DNA from 2 places in the Marinobacter sp. bablab_jr008 genome. Region 2 is predicted to be linked to the other one. Evidence: predicted binding sites of a transcription regulator. Region 2 holds the regulator's gene; the other holds the start of a gene.
The links. The regulator sigma-54, encoded in region 2, starts transcription at its own class of promoters, with help from an activator protein. The targets are predictions, from matches to a motif close to ANTGGCATNNANNTTGCTNT.
Positions count from the first base shown of each region.

Region 1: a site for sigma-54 is predicted at 2,303-2,322, ahead of JIF53_RS05480 (CmpA/NrtA family ABC transporter substrate-binding protein). Genes of this name have one in related genera too.

Region 1 covers NZ_JACDWW010000051.1:3,188-8,749, reverse strand. The annotation lists gene JIF53_RS05485 (ABC transporter permease) at 1-802, opposite strand, end outside; gene JIF53_RS05480 (CmpA/NrtA family ABC transporter substrate-binding protein) at 816-2,180, opposite strand; gene JIF53_RS05475 (nitrate reductase) at 2,657-5,332, shown strand; gene JIF53_RS05470 (hypothetical protein) at 5,334-5,562, opposite strand, start outside.
Region 2 covers NZ_JACDWW010000059.1:107,510-113,071, forward strand. The annotation lists gene JIF53_RS09095 (KdsC family phosphatase) at 1-184, shown strand, start outside; gene lptC (LPS export ABC transporter periplasmic protein LptC) at 181-780, shown strand; gene lptA (lipopolysaccharide transport periplasmic protein LptA) at 764-1,330, shown strand; gene lptB (LPS export ABC transporter ATP-binding protein) at 1,308-2,033, shown strand; gene JIF53_RS09115 (RNA polymerase factor sigma-54) at 2,222-3,751, shown strand; gene hpf (ribosome hibernation promoting factor) at 3,825-4,133, shown strand; gene ptsN (PTS IIA-like nitrogen regulatory protein PtsN) at 4,222-4,692, shown strand; gene rapZ (RNase adapter RapZ) at 4,747-5,562, shown strand, end outside.

The sequences.
Region 1 (5,562 bases), on a different contig from region 2:
TCCAGGCAATGCCCAACGACACCCTCAAGCCGGTAAAGATCATCGGCACCGACGAAGGCAACACCACCTTGCGAACGTGGGTCCAGAACGACAGCCGAAGTACCCGGGAGACGTTCAGCAGGTCGGGGTTTACCGCTGCCACTCCAACGCTGGTGTTGATCAGTGTTGGCCAGAGACTGCACAGAGTGACCGTAATCATCGAGGTCAGGAACGACTTCTCGAACATTGGATCGTCACTGACATAGGTGGCCGATACCACCATGGTCACCAGCGGCAGCCAGGCCAGCGGAGAGACCGGTTTGAAGATCTGTATCAATGGGTTCACCGCCGCCTGGAAATACCGGTTGAGGCCAAACACAATGCCCAGAGGTACTGCAATCAGCGACGCCAGGGCGAAACCGGCCAGCACCGTCAGCAGGCTGGTGACCACCTGGTCGAGAAAGGTGGGTGCGCCGGGGTAAGCCCGGATACGGACGTCTGCCTCCGGGTTGTCAGCCAGAATGCGGGCATTACGCTCCTCCTGCATGGCGATGAACTTATCGGCCCGCTCCCGCTGGCTGATATGCTCCTGCCACAGTTGCCCGGATTGTTCCCACACCTGCACCGGGCCGGGAAAGGCCCCCAGGGAGGTTTCCACCTGTGGCGCGGCCAGATGCCAGAAGCCCAGGAAGACCAGAATACCAACCAGTGGTAACAGCAGCTGCTTGCCCTGGCTGAGCCATTCCCCCGGTTGCAGACCGGAAAGTAGCTGGCGGCTGCCACTGGCCATGGACTGACTGATTCTTGCGCTTAACGTCGTCATGTCAGGCCCTCCCTTACGGTGTCTCCGACCCTTTCAGGCCGATACTGAAACGGTTGATGTAGGCATTGGGTTCGCGCGGAGTGAAAGGGACGCCGTCAATCAGCTCACCCTGCATGGGGCGTTCAAAATTCTCCTGGGCAAAGTCCGGGAAATCACTGGCGGTCATCAGGCCGTCCTCGATCAGTGACTGGGCCGCTTCGGCGTAAAGATCGCCCCGATACACCCGGGCTGCGGTCTTCATATACCAGTCGTCGGATTGTGCTTCGGGAATCTGGCCCCAGCGACGCATCTGGCTCAGGTACCAGATCGCATCAGACGGATACGGATAGGTGGCGTGATAGCGGAAGAAGACGTTGAAATCCGGCACTTCCCGGACATCGCCTTTTTCATACTCGAAGGTACCGGTCATGGAGTTGGCAATGACTTCCCTGTCGGCCCCCACGTAGCTGGGGCGGGCAAGGATGTCCACGGCGGCCTCCCGGTTGGCGTTCTGGTTTTCGTCCAGCCAGTAAGCTGCGCGGATCAGAGCCCGCAGTAACCGGAGATGGGTATTGGGGTTCTGCTCGGCCCAGGATTCGGTCACCCCGAACACTTTTTCCGGGTTGTTGGGCCAGATTTCGTAGTCGGTAATCACAGGCACACCGATGCCCTTGAAAACCGCCTGCTGATTCCAGGGCTCGCCCACGCAGTAGCCCTGTATGGTGCCTGCTTCCATGGTGGCGGGCATCTGGGGCGGCGGTGTCACGGAGAGGTGCACGTCGGCCTGGATGGTGCCGCTGGTATCGCCGCGCTGGGGCGCGTAGAAGCCGGGATTCAGGCCACCGGCGGCCAGCCAGTAACGCAGTTCGTAATTGTGGGTGGACACCGGAAACACCATGCCCATGCGGAAGCGCTTGCCGTTGGCGCGGGTCTGCTCAACCACTGGCTTCAGCGCGCTGGCTGAAATCGGGTGTTCCGGATGATCACCTTCCATTTCCAGGTTTGGTTTCATCGCTTCCCAGACGTCGTTGGACACGGTAATACCGTTGCCGTTGAGATCCATACTGAAGGCGGTGATGATATCGGCCTGGGTGCCATAGCCTATGGATGCGCCCAGGGGTTGGCCGGCCAGCATGTGGGCACCATCCAGTTCACCGGTGATGACCCGGTCCAGCAGCACCTTCCAGTTCGCCTGGGCTTCGAGTTCTACGAATAACCCTTCGTCCATGAAGTAGCCCTGTTCCCAGGCAACCGCCAGGGGCGCCATATCCGTGAGTTTGATAAAGCCAAGCTTGAGATCGGGTTTCTCCGCCGGGCCAATATCGGCCTGGGCCAGGGAACTCAGGCCGATCAGGGTGGCGGTCAGTAAAGGTCGAACATAATGGTTCACTGTCTTCATCGTGATGCCTCTCGGTTCTCTCATTTCAGACGCGCAAAAAAAAGCGCCTGCCTCCGTTGCCGGAGAGCAGGCGCCGATGCCTGTAAATGGGAGCTGTGATGTCGTGATGGTTCACTAACCACTCAGCACAAGCCGTGCCATTTAGGACTGTTTATATATTTCAGTAAGTTGCGGGCGCTCGTGTTGTTCCGGTTGGGGGATCACGTTGTGTGGCGGGGTGGTTTTGGTGCAAAAAAAAGCCCTTTGCACCAAGGTGAACGCCCATCGATAGGCTTTTCAAGGAGGTCGTTTAACGGTGCACGTCGCTTCAAAACGCGCACCATGCGCCATTCAAGGCCCTTGGAGACATCAAATCGTGCGCTGGCCCCCTAATTGCTTTCTTTTATGGCAGACAACACAGGCAACGAAGCCCTCCCCCCGGCTCTGGAAACGGAAACCGGGTGGTGGGCTTTTTTGGTTCAAGAGCGAGGAACACCATGAAACACCACGACACGCCAGCGGACTCTATTGCCACCACCTGCCCATACTGTGGTGTTGGCTGCGGTGTTCTGGCAGCCCCTGGCCATGTCGAAGGCGATCATCAGCACCCGGCCAATGGCGGACGGCTTTGCGTCAAAGGTTCTGCCTTACACGAAACGCTGGAGGATGCCAACCGGTTGCTGGTGCCAAAGGTTGCAGGCTATGAGGTGACATGGGAGGAAGCCATTGACCGGGTAGCGGGGGCCATTTCCGACTCTGTGCGGGAGCATGGCGCGGAGTCCGTGGCCTTCTATCTCTCCGGGCAGCTACTCACGGAGGATTATTACATTGCCAACAAGCTGGCAAAGGGGTTTATCGGCACACCGCATGTGGATACCAATTCCAGACTGTGCATGTCCTCGGCTGTTGCGGCACATAAGCGTGCTTTTGGCGAGGACTGTGTTCCCGGTTGCTACGAGGATCTTGAGCTGGCGGACCTGCTGGTGCTCGCGGGCAGCAACGCCGCCTGGGCCCACCCGGTACTGTACCAGCGAATGAGTGCAGCGCGCCGTCAGGGACGGAGAGTGGTGGTCATCGATCCCAGAAAGACAGCGACAGCGGATCTCGCTGATCTGCACCTTCAGCTTCGCCCCGGAACCGACACCCTGTTGTTCAATGGCCTGTTGGTCTGGCTGCACGATCACGGGGCCCTGGCGGAGGACTACCTTGCAGAGCATTGTAACGGCTTCGAGGAAACCCTGGCGATCGCCCGATCCTGTGCGCCTTCCGTGCAAGCGGTAGCCAGGGGCTGCGATCTGGCAGTAGAAGAGGTGGAGTGTTTCTATCGATGGTTTGCAGACACCGGACGGACAGTGACCGCGTTTTCCCAAGGCATTAATCAGTCGGTTGCTGGTACGGATAAGGCCAACGCCATCATTAACTGCCATCTGGCTACTGGCCGGGTGGGCCGACCGGGAGCGAGCCCGTTTTCGCTGACGGGACAACCCAATGCCATGGGTGGCCGTGAAGTTGGCGGGCTGGCCAATACTCTGGCAGCCCATATGGATTATGACACCCCGGGCGCTTTGCTCAGGGTTTCGGATTTCTGGCACAGCGAGCAGATGGCCGGTGGTCCCGGCCATAAAGCGGTGGACCTGTTCGAGGCAGTCCATCGGGGAGAGATCCGGGTACTCTGGGTGATGGGCACCAACCCCGCAGTCAGCCTGCCGGGCAGTGAACGTATTCACCAGGCATTGTCCCGTTGCCAGACTCTGATTGTCTCGGATTGTGTGGCCCAGACCGATACCACGCAGTTTGCCGATATTCTCTTGCCGGCTGCCGGTTGGGGCGAGAAAGATGGAACGGTAACCAATTCCGAACGGCGCATTTCACGCCAACGCCGGTTTCTGCCCCTGCCAGAGCAGGTCCGGCCGGACTGGCAGATTATTCGGGACGTTGCCTGTTCGCTGGGCCATGCTCATGCTTTCGATTACACATGCCCTGCCGATATCTTTCGCGAACATGCGGTGTTGTCCGGTTATGGTAACGGAGGCGAGCGTGTGTTCAATATCTCCGCCTTGTCTCAACTCAGCAATCAGGAGTACGACGAGCTGGCGCCGGTGCAGTGGCCGGTCACGGAGGGTAACCCCGGGGCCTGGTTGCAAACCCGTCGGCTGTTTGGGAACGGGCAATTTCCCACGCCGGATGGCCGGGCACGATTGGTGCCCGTGTCCAGTTTGCCGCCTGGGCAGCTGCCTGGACACCGGTACCCGCTGGTGGTGAATACCGGCCGAATCCGTGACCAATGGCATACCATGACCCGAACGGCCCTGGCACCCAGGCTGTTTGCCCATCGCAGCGAGCCGTTCATCGAGTTGCACCCGGCGGACATTGCCGGCTTTGGTTTGATTGAAGGTGCCCTGGCAGTGCTGCGTGGGCCGGGTAATGCAGGCTATGTTGGCCGGGTCCGGGGCAGCACCGGCCAGCGCACAGGTGAAGTGTTTGTGCCCATCCACTGGAATGGCCGGTTTGCCTCCTCTGCTTTGGCGTCCAGCCTGATCCGTCCGGTTGTGGACCCCATTTCCGGTCAGCCAGAAGGCAAGCATGGTGTGGCGACCATCCGGCCTCTGGTGACCCGCTGGCAGGCGAGGCTATTGCTGCGTGATCCCCGCCTTGCCTCGTTGGACCACACCGCTCTTGCCTACTGGAGCTGCCAGCGCCTGCCGCACAGTCACGGCTGGTGGTTCGCCGGTGGCCACGAGATGAACTGGCGGGACTGGGGGCAACGGTGTTTTTCGCGCGAACCGGAACTGGTCATGGAAGACCGAGCGAGACAGCGTTATCGGGCTGCCTGGCTTAGTGGCGATCGACTGGATGCCGTGTTGCTGGTTGAGCCCTGTGTCCAGACCATGCCGGATCTGGACTGGCTGGACAGTTGTTTTGGTAGCGGTGAACTGGCGCCGGAAAAACGCCGGTCGTTACTGGCGGCCGGCACAGTGGAAGGCGAAGCGTCAGGACCGATTATCTGCAGTTGTTTTGGCGTGGGGGAGCACCAGATTTCCCAGGCCATTGAACAGGGCATGGCCAGCCCCGAAGCACTGGGTAAGCACCTGAAGTGTGGCACCAACTGTGGCTCCTGCCTGCCGGAGATCCAGGACCTGCTGGCCCGTACCGGGGCTCGGGAACCCGCCTGAGTCAGGCCGCGGCCGCCCGCCTAAGCAGCGACAGCGGCACCCGGTAGCGAAGGATCCGGGCATGCTGGCTGACGGTCACCGTGCAGGTCTTGCGGTTAACGCGCACCACCTGGCCCCGCTTCTCGCGCCGGCCATCCCCGAACACCACCGAATCCCCCACCTGCCAGTGCCGGTTCTCCGCAGCGGGACTCGGAAATTCAAAGGGTGCACTGGCTAGCGCTATCCCGCAG
Region 2 (5,562 bases):
GCTGCGTTTTGCCGGCCTTGGCATCACGGTACCCAACGGCTACTGGCTGGTTCAGCAACACGCCGACTACTGTACCCGCAGCCACGGTGGACAGGGCGCTGTGCGCGAGGCCTGCGATCTCCTGCTCTGGGCTCAAGGGCACCTGGACACCACTCTTGCTCCCTATCTGGACGAGCCAGCATGATCACCGAGCGGCTTTTCGGCGATCGTGGCAAACGGCGGGTTACAACCCTGGCCCTGGCCGTCACCGTAACAGCAACCGTTTTTTTGCTGTGGCAAAGCGACGAGCCTGTCAGCTCACGGAATGCCGCCAGCGACCTGCGGGGGCCCGCAGAACCCGACGGCTTTGTGGTGGGCGGCCAGTACCGTGCATGGGATGAGCAAGGCAACCTCCAGATTGATCTCACAAGCCCCAGAATTGAACAGTTTGAAGAAACCGGCACGGCTCATCTGGACACGCCGAGAGCCCGGCTTTTCAGTGAGGGCAGCCCCGAACCTTGGCTCATCGAGTCCAATGAAGGTAGCCTTCAGCAGAACAATGAAAAGCTGGAACTTACGGGGAACGTCCGGTTGACCCGACAGTCCGAAGGCCGCGAAGCCGTTCTCGAAACCGAGGCACTGACCCTGGACAACAGCAACGGCACCGTCTACACAGACCATCCGGTGTCCATCACCGAGCCTTTCGGCGTCACCCGCTCCACCGGCATGAAAGCCTGGATCGACGAACGCATTCTCGAACTCAACTCCCGGGTAGAGGGACAATATGAAACCGTCAGGTAAACGATCTTTCTGCCGGCCAGTGATTCTGGCCATGGCATTGCTGGCCGGCCCTGTATCGGCATTCAATCTGGATTCAGACATCCCCATCAAGGTCAGTGCCGATTCTGCCCGCCTGGACGATAGCGCCGGTACGGCCGTTTACACCGGCGCTGTCGAACTGATCCAGGGCGAAACCCGGCTGGAAGCGGATCGGGTGGTACTTTACCGGAACCAACAAGGTGTCAGCCGGATTGAAGCCGCCGGCAACCCCGCCCATTACCGGCAACCTGGCCAGGAAGGCGAAGGCATGACCGATGCCAAGGCCCTGAACATCACCTGGTCTGGCGATGAAAACCTGGTCATTTTTGAAAGACAGGCCGTCATCGAACAGGGTGGCAACGTATTCCGGGGCGATGTCATCCACTACGACACCGTTCGCCGCGTTGTTACTGCGGAAGGCGGCACGCCATCCGACGGCGGCTCCGGCCGGGTGGAAATGGTGATTCAGCCTCGTAATTCAGCTCAATCCAGTGACGGGAAAGGTTCGGATGGCAGTTCTCAGGGCCAGTAATCTGGCAAAAAGCTACAAGCAGAAAAAAGTGGTGCTGGACGTTTCTCTGGAAATTCGCTCCGGCGAGATTGTCGGCCTGCTCGGCCCCAACGGCGCCGGCAAGACCACCTGCTTCTACATGATCGTGGGCCTGGTGCCTGCGGATCACGGCCGGATCACCATCGACACCCAGGACATCACCCCGCTGCCGATGCATGGCCGCGCCCGCAAGGGCATCGGCTACCTGCCCCAGGAAGCCTCCGTGTTCCGCAAACTGACCGTACGGGACAACATCATGGCCATCCTCGAAACCCGCAAAGGCATGAGCCGGGCGGAACGGGACGCCAAGCTGGAAGAGTTGCTGGAAGAGTTCCACATTACTCACATCCGGGACAGCGTGGGTATGGCACTATCCGGCGGCGAACGCCGCAGGGTTGAAATCGCCCGGGCGCTGGCCATGGAGCCTGCCTTTATTCTGCTGGACGAGCCCTTCGCGGGCGTAGACCCCATCTCAGTGAGTGACATCAAGCACATCATCCGGCACCTTCGGGACAAGGGCATCGGGGTCTTGATCACCGACCACAACGTTCGGGAAACCCTCGACATCTGCGAGAATGCCTACATCGTTTCCGGAGGCCACATCATTGCCTCCGGCAATGCCGAAGCCATTCTGGCAAACCAGCAGGTGAAAGAAGTATATCTGGGCGACGAGTTCCGGCTCTGACCTGATAAAACAGGGTTTATCCGAGGCCTGATTGTTTTGATGATCTGTAGCAAGTAAACTCGGCAAAAAACTTGCTTATACTGTCTACAGACAATGGCAAGTAACCAGCGTACAACATTTTTTTCGGCCTGTGCGCCGGCAAAGCAACAACCGGGATGCCCACGAGTTATGGATCTTGAGCCATGGTTATGAAAGCCTCATTACAGCTTAAGCTGGGCCAGAGTCTGACCATGACGCCCCAGCTGCAGCAGGCTATACGCCTGCTGCAGCTTTCTACCCTCGATCTCCAGCAGGAAATCCAGCAGGCGCTGGAATCAAACCCCATGCTGGAAACCTCCGAGGACGATGAGCACGCTGAAGGCGACGAACGCGAAGAGCACGAGCACAGCGAAGCTTCCGGCTCTGAGACCACCCAGGACGACAGCCACCAGGACGCGAGCCCGGACTGGGACGAAACCGAGAACGGCCCAGACTGGTCGTCCGAGAACGATATTCCGGACAACATTCCTGATGATCTGCCGGTTGATACCGCCTGGGATGACATCTACCAGTCTGCCCCGGCTCCGGCCAGCAAGGGCGAAGACGAGCACGAATCGGATTTCGAGACTCGTAATTCGCCCACCGAAACCCTGCAGGATCACCTCGAGTGGCAGCTGAACCTGACGCCCCTGAGCGAGCGGGATCAGGCCATTGCCCACGCGCTGCTGGATGCCGTGGATGAGCGCGGCTACCTGACGTCTGACATCGAGGACATTCACGCAGGGCTGCTGGACGAATCCGAAGAAGATCCGCTGGAACTGGACGAAGTGGAAGCGGTACTCCACCGCCTGCAACACTTCGACCCGCCCGGCGTGTTCGCTCGGGATCTCCAGGAATGCCTGCTGATTCAGCTCAACCAGCTGCCACCGGATACCCCCTGGCTGCGCCAGGCGAGACTGGTGGTTACCCAGTTCCTGCATCTGCTTGGCAACCGGGACTACGCACAGCTGTTGCGCCGCAGCCGGCTCAAGGAAGACCAGCTGAAACAGGTACTGGCCCTGATCACCAGCCTGAACCCTCGCCCTGGCGATGTCGTGGACCGGGCCGAACCGGATTACGTTATCCCGGACGTCATCGTACGCAAACACGAAGGCCGCTGGCGGGTTGAACTCAACCCGGAAATCGCTCCGCGTATCCGGGTGAATGCCAGCTACGCGTCACTGATCCGCCGGGCTGACAGCAGTGCCGATAACACCTACCTGCGCGACCAGCTGCAAGAAGCGAAATGGTTTATCAAGAGCCTGCAAAGCCGGAATGAAACCCTGCTGAAAGTGGCCACCCGCATCGTTGAACACCAGCAAGGGTTCCTCGATCAGGGCGAAGAAGCCATGAAGCCTCTGATCCTGTCTGACATTGCCCAGGCGGTGGAAATGCACGAGTCCACGATTTCCCGGGTTACCACCCAGAAGTACATGCACACGCCCCGCGGTATTTTTGAGCTGAAGTACTTTTTCTCCAGCCACGTCAGCACCGCCGAGGGCGGCGAATGCTCGTCTACAGCCATCCGGGCGATGATCAAGAAGCTGATTGCCGAGGAAACCCCGAAAAAGCCATTGAGCGATAGCAAAATTGCAGCCATGCTAGGGGAACAGGGAATCAACGTGGCGCGGCGTACCGTGGCCAAATACCGGGAGGCCATGCATATTCCTCCCTCGAACGAACGAAAACGCCTGGTTTAAACTTTCGCCGGTGCAAGATGCACTGGCACGCAAGCCGGCAAGCACGCCGGCAGTATGACAACAGGAGACGCCTATGCAACTCAACATTTCAGGCCATCACGTAGAACTGACTCCCGCTCTGAAGGATTACGTCAACACCAAGTTCGAGAAGCTGGAGCGTCACTTCGACCACATCAGTAACTGCCAGGTCACACTGGAGGTCGAGAAGGTGCGCCAGATGGCGGAAGCCACGCTGCACGTGATTGGTGGTGAGATTCACGCAAAGGCAGAAAATGAGGACATGTACGCCGCAATCGACGCTCTGGTCGACAAGCTGGACCGTCAGATCCTCAAGCACAAGGAAAAGAACGTAGACCGGATGCACGGTAACGGCGGTCGCTGAAGCGCGAACCTTACCGGGTGTTTCATGAAACGAGCTGCGGCGGGGCTAACCGGCCGCAGCCTTTTTTTTACGGACATGCAGTCGATCCATGAGCGAGCCATCCCTGACCATCGACAATATTCTTGCCCCTGAACTGACCCTGTGTAAGGTGCCGGCCTCAAGCAAGAAACGTGTGCTGGAGTTCATCGCTGAACGGATTCACTTTCAGGATGAAATCCTCAGCGACACCCAGATCTTCAACAATCTGGTCTCCCGCGAACGGCTGGGTAGCACCGGTATCGGCGAGGGTATTGCCATCCCCCACTGCCGACTGGAAGGCCTGGACCGGGTCATCGGCGTGCTGATGACTCTGGAGGAGCCGGTAGACTTTGATGCTATCGATAACCAGCCGGTAGATCTGGTGTTTGCACTGATCGTCCCCAAAGAAGCCACCAGTGAACACCTGGAGTTACTGAGCCAGCTGGCGGAGCGCTTCAATGACAGCACCTTCTGCGCCCGGCTGCGCCAGTGTGAAGATGCCGCGAGCCTTTACCAGCGTATGGCGGAGAGTAATCACTGAGATCAGCCTGATATCTGGACAGGCTGCCAGGCAGATTGAAGGAGAAACAGTCCCATGAAGCTGATTATCGTCAGTGGCCGATCCGGTTCCGGCAAGAGTACGGCTCTGCATGTGCTGGAAGACCTGGGATTCTACTGCATCGACAACCTGCCCATTGGTTTGCTGTTCCCGCTGACCCGGGAGGCGGCCACCCAGGAAGCACCGGGCCGGCTGAAGAAAATGGCCGTCAGTATTGATGCCCGTAATCTTTCTGCCGAGCTGGCCAATTTTGAAACCATCTACCAGCAACTGAAGCAGACCGGTGTCGAGCTTGAAATCATTTTCCTGGATGCCGACGAGCAGTCACTGCTGCAGCGCTTTCACGCAACCCGCCGCAAGCATCCGCTGAGCGATGACAAGACGTCTCTGCGGGAGGCAATCACCAACGAAAAGCAATTACTGGAACCCCTGTCAAAGCTGGCCGATCTTTACGTCAACACGACCGGGCTCTCCATGTATGAGCTACGCGACATGATCAAGCAGCGCGTGGCCGGCCGCAAGGATCAGGAACTGGCACTGCTGTTCCAGTCCTTTGGCTTCAAACATGGCGTGCCGGTGGATTCAGACTACGTCTTCGACGTCCGCTGCCTGCCCAATCCATACTGGGACACCAGCCTGCGCAAGCACACCGGCGTTGATCAGCCGGTCATCGAATTTCTTGAACGGGAACCGCTGACACGTCAGATGGTGGATGACGTCACGGGCTTCCTGAATACCTGGCTGCCCTCGTTTGCCGACAGCAATCGTAGCTACATGACCATTTCCATCGGTTGCACCGGTGGCCAGCACCGCTCCGTTTATGTGTGTGAGCAGCTCGGACGCTATTTCCGC